DNA from 3 places in the Kitasatospora sp. NPDC004614 genome. Region 3 is predicted to be linked to each of the others. Evidence: riboswitches for the same ligand, from Rfam matches in the RefSeq annotation. Region 3 holds a riboswitch; each other region holds the start of a gene.
The links. Region 3 has a riboswitch for thiamine pyrophosphate ahead of thiO (glycine oxidase ThiO). Riboswitches for the same ligand answer to the same signal wherever they lie in the genome.
Positions count from the first base shown of each region.

Region 1 (5,094 bases), on a different contig from region 3:
AATAGCGGGCATAATGTCAATGAAAATCCACCGGAAAGTAGGATTGACAGGCCAGGCAGATGTCTGCTCCCCTATGCCGATATAGAGACCCAACATCAGGAGGAACTGGGCCGACCACAGAAGGGGCCGCGCACTCTTCCTTCGCGGCTCCTTGACACTGGCCAGGTACAGGTAGGACAGCGTTCCAAAGTAGCAGACGAGCCAAAGCCACCCATTTCGCAGCCACTCCCCACCGCTCTCAAGCTCCGCTGCGCGATACAAGCCCGGACCGGCGAGAGCATAAGCACAGAGCATCGCGGCATAGAGGCACGCCTTCAGCGCCCGACCATCGAACTTCGGATTCCGTTCATGGAAATCGACAGACGGCACACCCAGAACGTACGGCACACCACCAATCGGCACGTCAACGTCAGATTTCGCATCACCCAGCCGCCCCAAGATTGAACCGATCGATGAGCGAATAGATGGAGGCGGCCGGTATCCTGTGCGGTCATTTTCCGATATGAATCGGGACACTTTAAAGATGAAGAGGTGAATTGTCTCCGAATCAAGGATCGCATCTTCGCCGATCGGAACGCTCTTCGGAGTCCTGCCCAGACTGACCTGATCGAGAAGGAATTCACTCATGTTGACCCAGAAGAGCTTTTGCAACTCGGGATCGTAAACAACGCCAATGACGGGGATTCGACTCAGGGTCCAGTCTCTGATGTGCCTATCGCATCGGATGCCGTATCCGACGGGACGTCGATATGTTTCACCGCTCTTTATCTGAACAGCCACAATCTCGCCAGTTCGCTCTCCGCCCCTGGTGAGACTCAGGTAACAATCCTCGCCGTGATCGTTCCCGCCATCGATCTCTTGGACGATGTGGCCGGCGGACTCCATCAGAGAGCGGAACTGGTTCACTCCCGCTCGTTCGAGCACCCGCGTGCTGCGCACCTTGGTCAACTCAGCCCCCTGCCAGTTCGGCTCCAACCACCGTCATCCTAAGAGCCGGTGCTGACAGGGCGTCCTCATTGAGTCACTGACTGTCCCGGTGATCTCCACCCCCCGCTACGGGCACGGCATCGCCTGAGAAGTCCCGCCAACAGGCAAAGCGCCGCGCCGGGAGACCCCCTCCTGCCTCCCGGTGCGGCGCCGTTCTGTGTCGGCCGTCAGTCGGCCAGGGGGAGATAGACCCGATTTCCCTGGGCCGCGAACTCCTCGGACATGGCCTTCATGCCCTCGACGGCGGCCTCGTCGTACTCCGGCGAGGCGGCGCCGTTGCCGAACTTCTCATTGATGGTTTTGCTGATCTTCATCGAGCAGAACTTCGGGCCGCACATGGAGCAGAAGTGCGCGGTCTTGGCGGGCTCGGCGGGGAGGGTCTCGTCGTGGAATTCGCGGGCGGTCTCGGGGTCGAGGGCCAGGTTGAACTGGTCCTCCCAGCGGAATTCGAAGCGGGCGTCGGAGAGGGCGTCGTCCCAGGCCTGGGCGCCGGGATGGCCCTTGGCGAGGTCGGCGGCGTGGGCGGCGATCTTGTAGGTGATGACGCCGGTCTTGACGTCGTCGCGGTTGGGCAGGCCGAGGTGTTCCTTGGGGGTGACGTAGCAGAGCATCGCGGTGCCCCACCAGGCGATCATCGCGGCGCCGATGCCGGAGGTGATGTGGTCGTAGCCGGGTGCGACGTCGGTGGTGAGCGGGCCGAGCGTGTAGAACGGGGCCTCGTCGCAGATCTCCTTCTGCAGGTCCATGTTCTCGCGGATCTTGTGCATCGGGACGTGTCCGGGGCCTTCGATCATCACCTGGACGTCCTTGGCGCGGGCGATCCGGCCGAGCTCGCCGAGGGTGGTGAGTTCGGCGAACTGGGCCTCGTCGTTGGCGTCGGCGATGGAGCCGGGCCGCAGGCCGTCACCGAGCGAGAAGGTGACGTCGTAGGCGCGCAGCAGGTCGCAGAGTTCCTCGAAGTGCGTGTAGAGGAAGTTCTCCTGGTGGTGGGCCAGGCACCAGGCGGCCATGATGGAGCCGCCGCGCGAGACGATGCCGGTCTTGCGGCGGGCGGTGAGCGGCACGTACCGGAGCAGGACGCCGGCGTGCACAGTCATGTAGTCGACGCCCTGCTCGCACTGTTCGAGGACGGTGTCCCGGTAGACCTCCCAGCTGAGTTCCTCGGCCCGGCCGTCGACCTTCTCCAGTGCCTGGTAGAGCGGGACGGTGCCGATCGGGACGGGGGAGTTGCGCAGGATCCACTCGCGGGTGGTGTGGATGTTGCGGCCGGTGGAGAGGTCCATGACGGTGTCGGCGCCCCAGCGGGTGGCCCAGGTCATCTTCTCCACCTCCTCCTCGATGGAGGAGGTGACGGCGGAGTTCCCGATGTTGGCGTTGATCTTCACCAGGAAGTCGGTGCCGATGATGGCCGGTTCGCTCTCGGGGTGGTTCACGTTGACCGGGATGACGGCGCGTCCGCGGGCCACCTGCTCGCGGACGAACTCCGGTTCGAGGCCTTCCCGGAGCGCCACGAACTCCATCTCTGGGGTGATCAACCCGCGCTTGGCGTAGGCGAGTTGGGTGACGGCTTCGCCGTCCCTGGCGCGCAGCGGGCGGCGTGGGCGGCCGGGGAAGACGGCGTCCAGGTTGCGCAGGTCGCCGCCGCGCGGCGCGGTGTGCTTGATGCCGTCGTCCTCGGGGCGGGCCTCGCGGCCCTGGTACTCCTCGACGTCGCCGCGCTGCCGGATCCATCCGTCGCGCAGGGCGGGCAGTCCGCGGCGGACGTCGGTGGGCAGGTCGGGGTCGGTGTACGGGCCGGAGGTGTCGTACAGCGGGACGGTGCGGCCGTCGGTGAGGTGGACCTCGCGGTAGGGGACCCGCAGGTCGGGGCGGCTGCCTTGGCGGTAGGCCTTGCGCCAGGCGGGGGTGGGGTACCCGGTGGCGGCCGACTCGCGGGCAGACTGGTACTCGGAAAATGCGGTCATCGGACCTTCAACTCCCTACGCCGGCATTACCCGGTCAGGTTCCTGCGGTCGGCGCAGCAGGTGGTACGCGGGCCCGCGTACCGTCAGCGCCCTCTCAGCCCGGTGCTCCGAGCTCCCGTTCCGCGCAGGCGTCGTCCGCCTGCGTTCGGTTCCTCACCGTAGGGCACGTCACGGCGCCGGTCCAGGGCGCACTCCCGCGCCCGGGCCTCCCCCTGCGGGCAACTCCCGCGTGGGCCCGAGCTGTTCACGCCCCGTACGGGGTGGGAGAATCGTGCGGGTGATCGGACTGACGGGGCGGGTGACAGGGCGGATCGGCGCGGGCCTGGTCGGCGAGGTGATGGTGCACGTGCCCGAACGGCTGGGCACCGAGGCGTTCCTGGCGTACCGCGCCACACCGGGCGAGCCGCTGCAGCCGGGCACCATGGTGGTGGTGGTCGAATATCAGCCACCGCGCACGGTGTACGTCGAGCCCTTTTGATCGCACGTCAGACGGCCTCCACAAACCTGTCGCAACACTTTTGAGACAGTGAGAGTTCCCACCGTCCAGACCCTTCCCCCCTGATCCGGAACGGCGGAGAATGCGGCTGCCGCCGGTTTCCGCGCCAGTTCTGCACGACCCAAGCGCAGCACGGGACCGGTGTGCTCCTAAGGGGGGATTGCCGATGTTGGTCGGCATCGCAGGCGGCGCCGTCGCAGGCCTCGTTCTGCTGATCGTTCTTTTCAAGCTGATGTGGCGCGTGGCGGAACCCAACGAGGCGCTGGTGATCTCGGGTTCCAAGCACGGCGAGGGTCTGGGCTTCCGCGTGGTGACCGGGCGGGGCACCTTCGTGGTGCCGGGCGTCCAGGCGGTGCGCCGGCTCTCGCTGGACCTGAACGAGGCCGCGCTGGACGTGGAGTGCGTGACGTCGCAGGGAATTCCCGTGCACGTCAAGGGCGTTGTGATCTTCAAGGTGGGCGACGACCCGGTGTCGATCGCCAACGCCGCCCGGCGTTTCCTGGACCAGCAGAAGATGATGGGCCAGCGGGTGCACAACGTGTTCGCCGGCCACCTGCGGTCCATCGTCGGTGGGCTGACGGTCGAGGACATGATCCGCGACCGCGAGCGGCTCACCGGTGAGACCCGCTCCGCCTCGGGCATCGAGATGGAGAAGCTCGGTCTGATCATCGACTCGCTGCAGATCCAGGAGATCCTGGACCCGACCGGGTACATCACCAACCTGGCCGCGCCGCACGCCGCAGCCGTCCAGCGCGACGCCCGGATCGCCGCCGCCGAGGCGGACCGACGGGCCACCGAGGCCGAGCAGGAGGCGTTCGCCCGCAAGGCCGAGGCAACCCGCAACTCCGGCATCCAGCAGGCCGGTTACCAGGCCGAGATGGACACCGCCGCGGCTCGTGCGCTGCAGGCCGGCCCGCTCGCGCAGGCCGCCGCCCGGCAGGAGGTCGTGGTCCAGGAGACCAAGGTCGCCGAGCTGGAGGCGCACCGCAAGGAGCAGCAGCTGCAGGCGGACGTCCGCAAGCCGGCCGACGCCCGCGCGTACGAGACCCGCACCAAGGCCGAGGCCGACCGTGACGCCCGGATCTCCGCCGCCGAGGCGCTGTCCCGGGAGACCGAGCTGAAGACCGCCGCCGAGGCGAACCGGGTCAAGGTCGCCGCCGCGGCCGAGGCCGAGGCCACCAAGGCCCGCGGTCTGGCCGCGGCCGAGGCCACCCGGGCCACCGGTGAGGCGCAGGCCGCCGCCGAGGCCGCCAAGGGTCTGGCCGAGGCGGAGGCGGCCCGGGCGAAGGGTCTCGCCGAGGCGGAGGCCACCCGGGCGCAGGGCCTGGCCGAGGCCGAGGGCATCAAGGCCCGCGCCGCGGCGCTGGCCGAGAACCAGGAGGCGGTGGTCGCCCAGCAGCTCGCCGAGAACTGGCCGGCCATCGTCCGGGCCGGCGCGGACGCGTTCGGCAACGTCGAGCACATGGTGCTGCTGAACGGCGCCGAGGGCATGTCCGAGATGTTCGCCAAGGCGCTCACCATGGGCGGGACCGGCCTCGGCCTGGCCCGCCAGCTGCTCACCGCGATGTCCCCGGCAGCTGAGAACGGCGAGGCCACCAAGGCCGCTGCCCCGGCAGCCGCCGCTCCGGCGCAGGTCATCCCGATCGA
Region 1 is NZ_JBIALR010000002.1:85,758-90,851, forward strand. It holds gene ACFYST_RS05705 (DUF4365 domain-containing protein) at 1-975, opposite strand, end outside; gene thiC (phosphomethylpyrimidine synthase ThiC) at 1,155-2,951, opposite strand; TPP riboswitch at 2,947-3,080, opposite strand; gene ACFYST_RS05715 (hypothetical protein) at 3,229-3,429, shown strand; gene ACFYST_RS05720 (flotillin family protein) at 3,614-5,094, shown strand, end outside.
Region 1: another riboswitch for thiamine pyrophosphate. It lies ahead of thiC (phosphomethylpyrimidine synthase ThiC); the one in region 3 lies ahead of thiO (glycine oxidase ThiO).

Region 2 (5,094 bases), on a different contig from region 3:
ACGGCGCCAGCATCACCCAGCGCGCCGGGGCGTCCTGGGTCAGGTTCCAGCCGCGCCGGCCGGCCCCGAGGAAATAGTCCACCGCCAGCACCGCGAACAGCGGCACGAACACCGACCCGATCAGGCCGAGGAACGCGTAGTACGAGTCGGTGAACTCCTTGATGCGCAGCGCCAGTACCGTCACCAGCACGCCGATGCCGCCGGTCAGCACCCGCCGGTCCACCTTCGGCCACAGGTTGTGGATCGACATCGCCGTCGAGTACACGTTCGCGAACGACTGGTCCGACTCGCGCAGCACCAGCACCAGCAGGAACGCCCAGCCCGCGGCCACGCCGGTGAACGAGCCGAGGATCTTCTCCGGGTCGCCGCCGGACTGCAGCAGCGCCACCACGCCCAGCACGTAGCACCACACCTGGGCCACCGTGTAGCCGGAGAACGTCCCCCAGAACGCGCTCGCCGAGGTGCGCGCGTGCCGGGTGTAGTCGGCGGCCAGCGGGACGAACGAGATCGACACCGCGATCACCGCGTCCGTCGCCGACAGGAAGCCGTCCCAGTTGCCCGCACCCGGGTCCGGGAAGCCCAGCCGGGCGAACTGCACCGTGAAGTACACCATCGCCACACCGACCGCGACGGCCACGTACTTGCGCAGCACCGCGATCGCGCCCAGCGGCCAGATCGTCAGCACCGTCGTCAGCACGCCCGCCAGCAGCACGAACAGCCAGCGCCAGCCCTCGGTGCCGGCCACCGTCTGGGCGCCCCAGGCGATCACCGTCAGCTCGTACACGCCCCAGCCGACGCACTGCAGGATGTTCAGCACCGTCGGCACGTACGACAGCCGGGTGCCGAACAGGCCGCGCAGCACCGCCATGGCCGGCGCGCCCGTGCGGGCGCCCACCAGCGCCGCCACCGCGAGCATCGCGGTGCCGATCGCGGTACCCGCCACGATCGCCGTCACGGCCGCGGTGAAGCCCAGCTCGTGGCCCTGCTTGCCCAGCACCGTCGCGGCGCTGGTGAACCCGATCAGGCTCACCCCGAGGTTCGCCCACAGCGCGAACAGCGCCCGGAAATCCAGCGTCCGCGGCGGCGCCGTGTCGAGGGTCAGCGGGGCCTCGGCCCGCGCGGCCGTCTCAAGATCGGAAATTGGGGCAGACGGAACAGCCGTCATGGCCGATACTCCCTACGCCGGCATTACCCGGACAGGTTCCGGCGGTCAGCGCCCCCTCGACCGGGGTGGCGACACCGCCATGCCCTACGGTCGATCCGGCGCACTCTCAGCCTGGCTGGTCCAAGCTCCCGCGACGTTCTTCGGTTTACAGGAGCGACAGGCTAGCCTCCGGGTGGGAGAACGCCAAGGCCGGGGGGAACGGCGTCCGCATCGCGGGACCACTGATGTCCATGTCAGCGAGGCCTAAGGCTTCTCATGATTTCTTCAGGGGCCCGCTTACGGTGTCCGAATCCGGCATAGGAAAAACTGTGCCCCGAGGCTGTGGCCGCGCCGACCGAGCGACGGACCGCAGCCCAAGGTTCTGTCAGCGATGGAGGTCGTCCGTGAGCACCGAGCACGCGAGTGGTACCACCCCGCCGGAGAAGGCCCCCGAGGCCACCGGCACCGAGGCGGCCGCCGCCACCGCCGGAACGCCCGCGCCCGCTCCCTCCTACCTCGACGCCCCGCCGCCGGTGCTGCCGGCGGCCCCGGCGGCGCCCGCGCCCGCCGCGCCGGTGTCCGACCAGACCATGCAGCTCGGGAAGGTCCCCGCCGCGCCGGTGGCCCCGCCGGTGGCTCCGGCCTCGGCTCCGGCTCCGGCTCCGGTGGACGCGCCGCCGCCGTTCCAGAACCCGTACGGCAGCGTCAGCGAGCCGCCCAGCCCCTACACGCCGACCACCGTCACCCCGGCCGTGCCGCCGCACGCCCAGGAGGCGCCGGCCAACCCCTACGCGTCGGCCCCGGATGCCCAGCCCGTGGCGGCCAACCCGTTCGCGCCGACCGCGGTCGCCCACGACCCGCAGGGCACCCCGGGCGTCCCTGGCGTCCCCGGCGTCCCCGGCGAAGGGCAGCACCCGTTCGGCGCCGGTCACCCGGTGGGTGGCTGGGGCCACCCGGCCGGCGGTCCGGGCGGCGTCGGCGGGCCTGGCGAGCCGGGCGAGCCGGGTGCGCCGTGGGGCGGCCCGCAGCCCGCTCCGGGCGGCGGCTCCGGCAAGAGCAAGCGCGGCGGCCTGGTCGCGCTGGTCGCGGCGGTCGCCCTGGTGGCCGGCCTGGCCGGTGGCGCGATCGGCGCGAGCGTCTCCGGCGGGAACGGCGACAGCGGCACCAAGCACACCAGTACCACCGTCAGCGTCGGCAACGCCCACCAGACCCTGGACCGGGCCCCCGAGTCCGTCGCCGGGATCGCCGCCAAGGCGCTGCCGTCCACCGTCACCATCAAGGCCTCGAACTCCAGCGAGTCCGGCACCGGCACCGGGTTCGTCTTCGACACCGAGGGCCACATCCTGACCAACAATCACGTGGTCGCGCCCGCCGCCAAGGGCGGCAAGCTCTCCGTCAAGTTCTCCGACGGGTCCTCGTACACCGCGTCCGTGGTCGGCCGCGCCGAGGGCTACGACGTCGCGGTGATCCGCCTCGACAACCCGCCCAAGGACAAGCTCGTCCCGCTGCCGCTCGGCGACTCCGACAAGGTCGCCATCGGTGACTCCACCATCGCCATCGGCGCGCCCTACGGCCTCGAAGGCACCGTCACCACCGGCATCATCTCCGCCAAGGACCGCCCGGTCGCCTCCGGCGACGAGACCGGCGCCAACTCCTCGTACATGAACGCCCTGCAGACCGACGCGTCGATCAACCCCGGCAACTCCGGCGGCCCGCTGCTCGACGGCTCCGGCTCGGTCATCGGCATCAACTCGGCGATCCAGTCGAACACCAGCGGCTCCGGCCGGGCCGGCTCCATCGGCCTCGGCTTCGCCATCCCGATCAACCAGGCCAAGTGGGTCGCCCAGACCCTGATCAAGGACGGCACCCCCGTCTACGCGATCCTCGGCGTCCTGCGCAACGACGACTACCGCGGCGACGGCGCCCAGATCGCCACCGCCCCCGTCCGCGACACCCCCGCCGTCACCCCCGGCGGCCCCGCCGACCAGGCCGGCCTGAAGGCCGGCGACGTCATCACCAAGCTCGGCGGCATCTCCATCGACAGCGGCCCGACCCTGGTCAGCGAGATCTGGACGCACAAGCCCGGCGAGAAGGTCGAGGTCGAGTACACCCGCGACGGCAAGGCCGCCAAGACCACCGTCACCCTCGGCGAACGCAAGGGCGACAACTGACCCCTCCGCAACGGAGTGCACCGAACCCGCCCCGACCCGTTAGGCTGGCCTCCGCCGAGGAGGGTTGCCCGAGCGGCCTAAGGGAACAGTCTTGAAAACTGTCGTGGCCTCTGGTCACCGTGGGTTCAAATCCCACACCCTCCGCGCATGAGAACGGCCCCCGACCTGCAGTTTCCGGTCGGGGGCCGTTCGGCGTCCGCGGGGTGAGGGGCCGTCAGGGGAGGCGGCGGTGGGCCTGGGCGAGGGTGAGGGCGGCGAGGGTCATGCCGTCGTCGAGGTGGCCGGTGGTGATCCAGTGGCGGAGGTCGGGGAGGGGGAGCCAGCGGGTTTCGGTGACTTCGTCGGGCAGCAGCGGGGTGCCGGAGGGGGTGTCGCGGACGGTGGCGTGGACGATCGCGACGGTGCTGGCGAGCAGGCCGGAGTCGGGGGTCATGGTGCCGAGGAGTTCGAACTCGGCGTTGGGGACGCCGAGTTCCTCGTGCAGTTCGGCCCGCGCGGTGACCAGCGGGTCGGCGCTCTGTGAGAAGCCGCGGGGCAGGCCCCACTGGGGGCGGCCGAGCGGGTAGCGGTAGGTGCGGACCAGTCCGATCAGGTCGCCGTGGACGGGGATGATCACCACGCCGAGGCCCTCGTCGCGGTGACGGATCCTCAGGTAGTGCCCGGCGGTCCCGCTTGGGAAGGCGACCTCGTCGTCGTAGACGTCGACGAAGCTGTTGCGGTACGCGAGGACTTCGCGGGTGCGGCGGATGGCGTCCGGGTGCTCGGTGTCTGTCATGGCGTCAGCTCCTCACGTCGACGACTCGTCCCAGCGCGCACGCCAGCCGCCGGGTGGAGAGCCGGCGTGCCACATTCTCCTTGCCCTTGCGGTACAGGACGTTGCCGACGGCGCCGGCCGCCATCGCGGGGTAGCCGACCAGCCCGGGCAGTTTCCACACCTCGGTGGCCAGCGCGGGGCCGACCGTGCCCGCCGCGGTGAGGATCAGTTCGACGGCCATCCCGCCGATCGGGACGAGGCCGGTCCGGTCGCCGAGGATGGCGGCGACCCGGCTCAGGTGGGCGTCCAGCGCCTTGCGCGCGGAGAGCGGGTCCTCGGCCGCGCGCAGCCGCTCGATGCCTTGCCAGAACGGCGATTTGGCGGTGCGGCCGCGTTCGGCGCGGGCCTGCAGCAGGGCGGCGATCGCGTCGGCGGCGTCGGTGCGCAGCGCCGCCATCCGGGCCCGTACCCGTTCGTCGGTGAGGCCTGCCGCCGCGCCGACCTTCACCTCGAACAGTGGCCCGTCCGAGGTCTCGTCGGTCTCCGGGAGGGTTCGTCCGGCCCGGTGGCGGTACTGGGCGAGGGCGAGTTCCTGGGCGGTGGCGCGGGCGGCGAGCCGGTTGTCGTCGTGGCCCTGGCCGGTGCTGAGGGTGGTGTCGGCGACGCCGATGGAGTCCACCACGATCAGGTTGTAGAGGGTGTCGACGAACTCCACCAGCAGGCCGAGGGTCTCCGGCCCGCCGACGATCTCCTCGGGGGTCCGTCCGGCGGCGTCGCCGGGCCACGGCCGGGCCAGTCGCAGCCGGCTGCGGTGGTGGAACGTGTGCGGGCGGTCGGCGCCGAGCCGGCGGATCGCGGTGGCCACCGTGGCGTGCACCTCCCGGTACGGCTCGGGCAGGTCCGCCACCGCCCGGCCCATCGGCGAGGTCTCGTCGACGGCGGCGAGCACCAGCTCGCCGAGCGCGTACAGCCGGGCCGGCGGCCGGGCGGCGACCCGGGGGAGGTGCCGGAACTCGTCGCGGACC
Region 2 is NZ_JBIALR010000002.1:353,193-358,286, forward strand. It holds gene ACFYST_RS07075 (purine-cytosine permease family protein) at 1-1,165, opposite strand, end outside; TPP riboswitch at 1,156-1,307, opposite strand; gene ACFYST_RS07080 (S1C family serine protease) at 1,549-3,315, shown strand; tRNA gene ACFYST_RS07085 (tRNA-Ser) at 3,374-3,459, shown strand; gene ACFYST_RS07090 (NUDIX hydrolase) at 3,530-4,090, opposite strand; gene ACFYST_RS07095 (hypothetical protein) at 4,095-5,094, opposite strand, start outside.
Region 2: another riboswitch for thiamine pyrophosphate. It lies ahead of ACFYST_RS07075 (purine-cytosine permease family protein); the one in region 3 lies ahead of thiO (glycine oxidase ThiO).

Region 3 (5,094 bases):
CCGGACAGGCCTCACGGCAGCCGCGTGGCGGACCAGGTCGAGGCCGGGGGCGTGGCGGCCGGGCTTGGTGGGGGTGGGCCAGACCGGGCCGGTGCAGAAGTAGTCGACGCCGGGCTCGGTGATCGCCGCGTCCACCTCGGCCTCGGAGTGGCAGGAGCGCCCGATCAGCACGTCCTCGCCGAGGATGGCGCGGGCCACGGCCACCGGCAGGTCGTCCTGCCCGAGGTGCAGCACGTCGGGGCGGGCGCCGAAGGCGACGTCGGCACGGTCGTTGACGGCCAGCAGTTTGCCGTGGCGCTTGGCCGCGTCCGCGAAGACCTCGAGGTACTCGAGTTCCTGGCGGGCCTCCAGGTTCTTGTCCCGGAGCTGGACGATGTCGACGCCACCGGCCAGCACGGCGTCCAGGAAGTCGGCCAGGTCGCCCTGCTCGCGCCGGGCGTCGGTGCAGAGGTAGAGCCTGGCGTCGGCGAGCTGCTGCCGGGGCGTCACAGTGCCATGGCCTGGGCGCGGCGCTTGACCTCGGTGCCGCGGTTCTCGCGCAGGGCCTGGATCGGGCTGCCGGGGAGGGACGGGTCCTCGGTGAACATCCACTCGAGGATCTCCTCGTCGGAGAAGCCGCAGTCGCGGAGCACCGTGAGGGTGCCGACCAGGTGCTTGACCGGGCCGTCGTCCTCGATGAAGTCGGCGGGCACCTGGAGGGAGTTGTTCGCGCCGCGGCGGACGGCCAGCAGGGTGCGGTTCTTCACCATGTCGCGGACCTCGGTGATCACCACGCCCCACCGCTCCGAGATGTCGGGCAGGTACAGCCACGCGGGGACCAGGGCGTCAATCTTGGGATCAATCTTGCTCACGGCACCCAGCCTACCCACCCGCTACCCGGCGGCGGCCTTCAGCTGGACGGCCGGGTCGGCGGCGAGCGCCGGATCGAGCACCGTGCCGCGTTCGATCAGGCGGCGGCCCTGCGCGAGGTCGCGCGGCCGGTCCACGGCGAGCAGCGCGACCAGCTTGCCGTCGCGCAGCCAGAGCACCGTCCAGTCGCGCTCGGACGGGGAGCCGCGCCACAGCAGGTGGTCGGCACCGGCGTGCCGGCCCGCGTACTGCACCATGCGGTCGAACTGCTCGGACCAGAAGTACGGGACGGGGTCGTAGGGCGCGTCCAGGGTGCCGAGCACCGAGGCGGCGACGGCGCCGCCGGAGTGCAGGGCGTGGTCCCAGTGCTGGACGGCGAGCCGGGTGCCGAACCGGGCGGACGGGTAGGAGACGCAGTCGCCGACCGCCCAGACGCCGGGCAACGCGGTGCGCAGCCGGTCGTCCACCGGGACGGTGCCGTCGGGGTCGAGGGCGAGCGGGCTGTCGGCGAGCCAGCCGGTGGCGGGGCGGGCGCCGATGCCGACCACCACCTCGTCGGCGGGCAGGTGGGTGCCGTCGGCGAGCAGCACCCCGCCGTCGGCGGCCCCGGCAACGCCGACGCCGCAGCGCAGTTCGACGCCGGCGGCGGCGTACCAGTCGGTCATCAGGGTGCCGAGTTCGGCGGGCAGCGCCCCGGCCAGCGGGGTGGCGGCGGCCTCGACGACGGTGACGTGGCAGCCCAGGGCGCGGGCGACGGTGGCGGTCTCGGCGCCGATCCAGCCCGCGCCGACCAGCACGATCCGCTTGTCGGGGGTGAGCGCGGCCCGCAGCGCGTGCGCGTCGTCGACGGTGCGCAAGGTGCGGGCGTCGGGCAGACCGGGCAGCGTGCGCGGGTCGGCGCCGGTGGCGATCACCAGGGCGCCGTACGGGAGTTCGCCGCGGTCGGTGTGCAGCACGCCGGCGTTCAGGCCGGTGGCGCGGTGGCCGGTGCGCAGTTCGACGCCGAGGTCGCTCCAGTCGATCTCGAAGGCGGTGGCGTCGGTCTTGCCGAGCAGCACGTCCTTGGACAGCGGCGGCCGGTCGTACGGGAGGTGGAGTTCCTCGCCGACCAGGGTGATCGCGCCCTGCCAGCCACCCTGTCGCAGGTTCAGGGCGGCCTGTGCGCCCGCCATGCCCGCCCCGACCACGACGACCCGGTCCGTTGCCCTCAGTTCAGCCACGGCGTCCACCCTAACCGGCCTGATGTCGGCCGGGGCACCGGCGTTAAAGTGGAGGGACTGAACTATCACGGGAGCCCGGCGCACCGGGCTGAGAGGCGGGCTGTGGCGGCCCGCGACCGTCCGAACCTGATCCGGGTCATGCCGGCGAAGGGAGAAGAAGCGCTGTGGCACATTCCGACGTGCTGGTGATCGGCGGGGGCATCATCGGCCTCGGCGTCGCCTGGCGTACCGCGCAGCGCGGGCTGAGCGTCGCGGTGGTGGACCCGTCGCCGGGCGGCGGCGCGGCCCAGGTCGCCGCGGGCATGCTCGCTCCGGTCACCGAACTCCAGTACGGCGAGGAGCCGTTGCTGCGCCTGGGCATGGCGTCCAACGAGCGCTACGGGGCGTTCGCCGCCGAGCTGACCGAGCTGACCGGCCTGGACACCGGCTACCGCCGCACCGGCACGCTGGCCGTCGCGCTGGACTCCGACGACCGCGAGGAACTGCGCGAACTGCACGCCTTCCACGGCCGGCTGGGCCTGGAGTCGGCGTGGCTGACCGGCCGGGAGTGCCGCCGGCTGGAGCCGATGCTGGCCCCGGGCATACGCGGCGGCCTGCACGTCGCCGAGGACCACCAGGTGGACGGCCGCCGCCTCGCCGCCGCGCTGGTCGCGGCCTGCAAGCTGCTCGGCGTCGCCTTCCACCGCACCCAGGCCGCCGAACTGGTGACGGACGGCGAACGGGCGCTCGGCGTCCGCCTGTTGAGCGGCGAGCAGCTGACGGCCGGACGGACGGTGCTGGCGGCCGGCTCCCGCAGCCACCTGCTGCCGGGCCTGCCGGACGGGGTGCTGCCGGCCATCCGCCCGGTCAAGGGGCAGGTGCTGCGGCTGCGCGTCCCGAAGCTGTACGCGCCGTTCCTGTCCCGCAATGTGCGCGCCGTGGTGCGCGGCCAGCACCTGTACCTGGTGCCGCGCGCCGACGGCGAGTTGGTGATCGGCGCGACCACCGAGGAGATGGGCCACGACACCACCGTCACCGCGGGCGGCGTGTACGAGCTGCTCCGGGATGCGCACGAACTCGTCCCCGGCATCACCGAGTTGCCGCTGGTGGAGACGGGCGCGGGGCTGCGGCCCGGTTCCCCCGACAACGCGCCGCTGCTCGGCCCGACCGCGCTGCCCGGCCTGGTCGCCGCCACCGGGCACTACCGCAACGGCGTGCTGCTCACCCCCGTCACCGCCGACCTGCTCGCCGACTACCTGGCCACCGGCGAACTCCACCCGCTGGCCGCGGACTTCACCCCCGACCGCTTCCGCACCGAGGTGCCCGCATGAACACCGTCGCCCTGACCGTCAACGGCGAACCCCGCACGCTGCCCGCCGCCACCACGCTGGACGTGCTGGTCGCCGAGGTGTCCGCCGCCAACACCGGCGTCGCCGCCGCCGTCAACGAGGCCGTGGTGCCGCGCAGTTCGTGGCCCGCCACGGCGCTCGGCGACGGCGACCGGGTGGAGATCCTCACCGCCGTGCAGGGAGGCTGAGATGGCCGACGACCTGCTGACCATCGGCGACACCACCTTCACCTCCCGCCTGATCATGGGCACCGGCGGCGCCCCCAGCCTGGATGTGCTGGAGCAGGCGCTGCGGGTCTCCGGCACCGAACTGACCACGGTGGCGATGCGCCGGGTCAACACCGCCACCCAGGGCTCGGTGCTGGAGGTGCTGGCCCGCAACGGCATCCGGATCCTCCCGAACACGGCCGGCTGCTACACCGCGGGCGAGGCCGTGCTCACCGCCCGCCTGGCCCGCGAGGCGCTCGGCACCGACTGGGTGAAGCTCGAGGTGATCGCCGACGAGCGCACCCTGCTGCCCGACCCGATCGAACTCCTGGACGCCGCCGAGACCTTGGTCGACGACGGCTTCACCGTGCTGCCGTACACCAACGACGACCCGGTGCTGGCCCGCAAGCTGGAGGACGTCGGCTGCGCGGCGATCATGCCGCTGGGCTCGCCGATCGGCTCCGGCCTGGGCATCCGCAACCCGCACAACTTCCAGCTGATCGTGGAGTCCGCGAACGTCCCGGTCGTCCTCGACGCGGGCGCCGGCACCGCCAGCGACGTCGCCCTGGCGATGGAACTCGGCTGCTCCGCCGTCATGCTGGCCTCCGCCGTGACCCGCGCCCAGGAGCCCGTCCTGATGGCCGACGCGATGCGCCGCGCCGTCGAGGCCGGCCGCCTCGCCCACCGGGCCGGCCGGATCCCGCGCCGCTACTACGCCGAGGCCTCCTCCCCCACCACCGGCCTGGCCGACACCCGGGAGCGCCCCGCGTTCTGACGGCGCGCCCGAACCGCCGGGCACCCCCGCGCGTCCCCCTCCGGGAGGAGGCTTCCATGGGACGAGCCGGGCACCGCGGCGACCGGCTTGCCGGACCGTACCCGGTTCGGCCCCTAGACTCCTCGGGTGGACATGACCATAGGTGACCCTCTGCTCGGCGTGCTGCTCGACGGGCGCTACCGGGTCGAGCAGCGGATCGCCGTCGGCGGCATGTCGACCGTCTACCGCGGCACCGACACCCGGCTCGACCGGGCCGTCGCGCTGAAGGTGATGCATCCTTCGCTGGCGGGCGACGCCGACTTCACGGCGCGGTTCATCCGTGAGGCGAAGGCGGTGGCCCGGCTCGCGCACCCCAATGTGGTCAACGTGCTGGACCAGGGCGCGGATCCGCGCGCGGTGTTCATGGCGATGGAGTACGTCCCCGGCCACACCCTTCGCGACCTGCTGCGCGATCGCGGCGCGCTCTCGGTGCGGGCCGCGCTGGACGTCCTGGAGCCGGTGCTGGCGGCGCTCGGCGCGGCGCACCGGGCGGGCCTGGTGCACCGGGACGTGAAGCCGGAGAACGTGCTGATCACCGACAACGGCATGGTGAAGGTCGCGGACTTCGGCCTGGTCCGGATCATGGGCGCCGCCGACTCGAACACCACCGCCGCCACCGAGGCGGGCCAACTGCTCGGCACCGTCTCGTACCTGGCCCCGGAGCAGATCCGCCAGGA
Region 3 is NZ_JBIALR010000003.1:50,319-55,412, forward strand. It holds gene thiE (thiamine phosphate synthase) at 1-489, opposite strand, end outside; gene ACFYST_RS09665 (Rv2175c family DNA-binding protein) at 486-851, opposite strand; gene ACFYST_RS09670 (NAD(P)/FAD-dependent oxidoreductase) at 873-2,078, opposite strand; TPP riboswitch at 2,127-2,239, shown strand; gene thiO (glycine oxidase ThiO) at 2,234-3,379, shown strand; gene thiS (sulfur carrier protein ThiS) at 3,376-3,585, shown strand; gene ACFYST_RS09685 (thiazole synthase) at 3,587-4,378, shown strand; gene pknB (Stk1 family PASTA domain-containing Ser/Thr kinase) at 4,511-5,094, shown strand, end outside.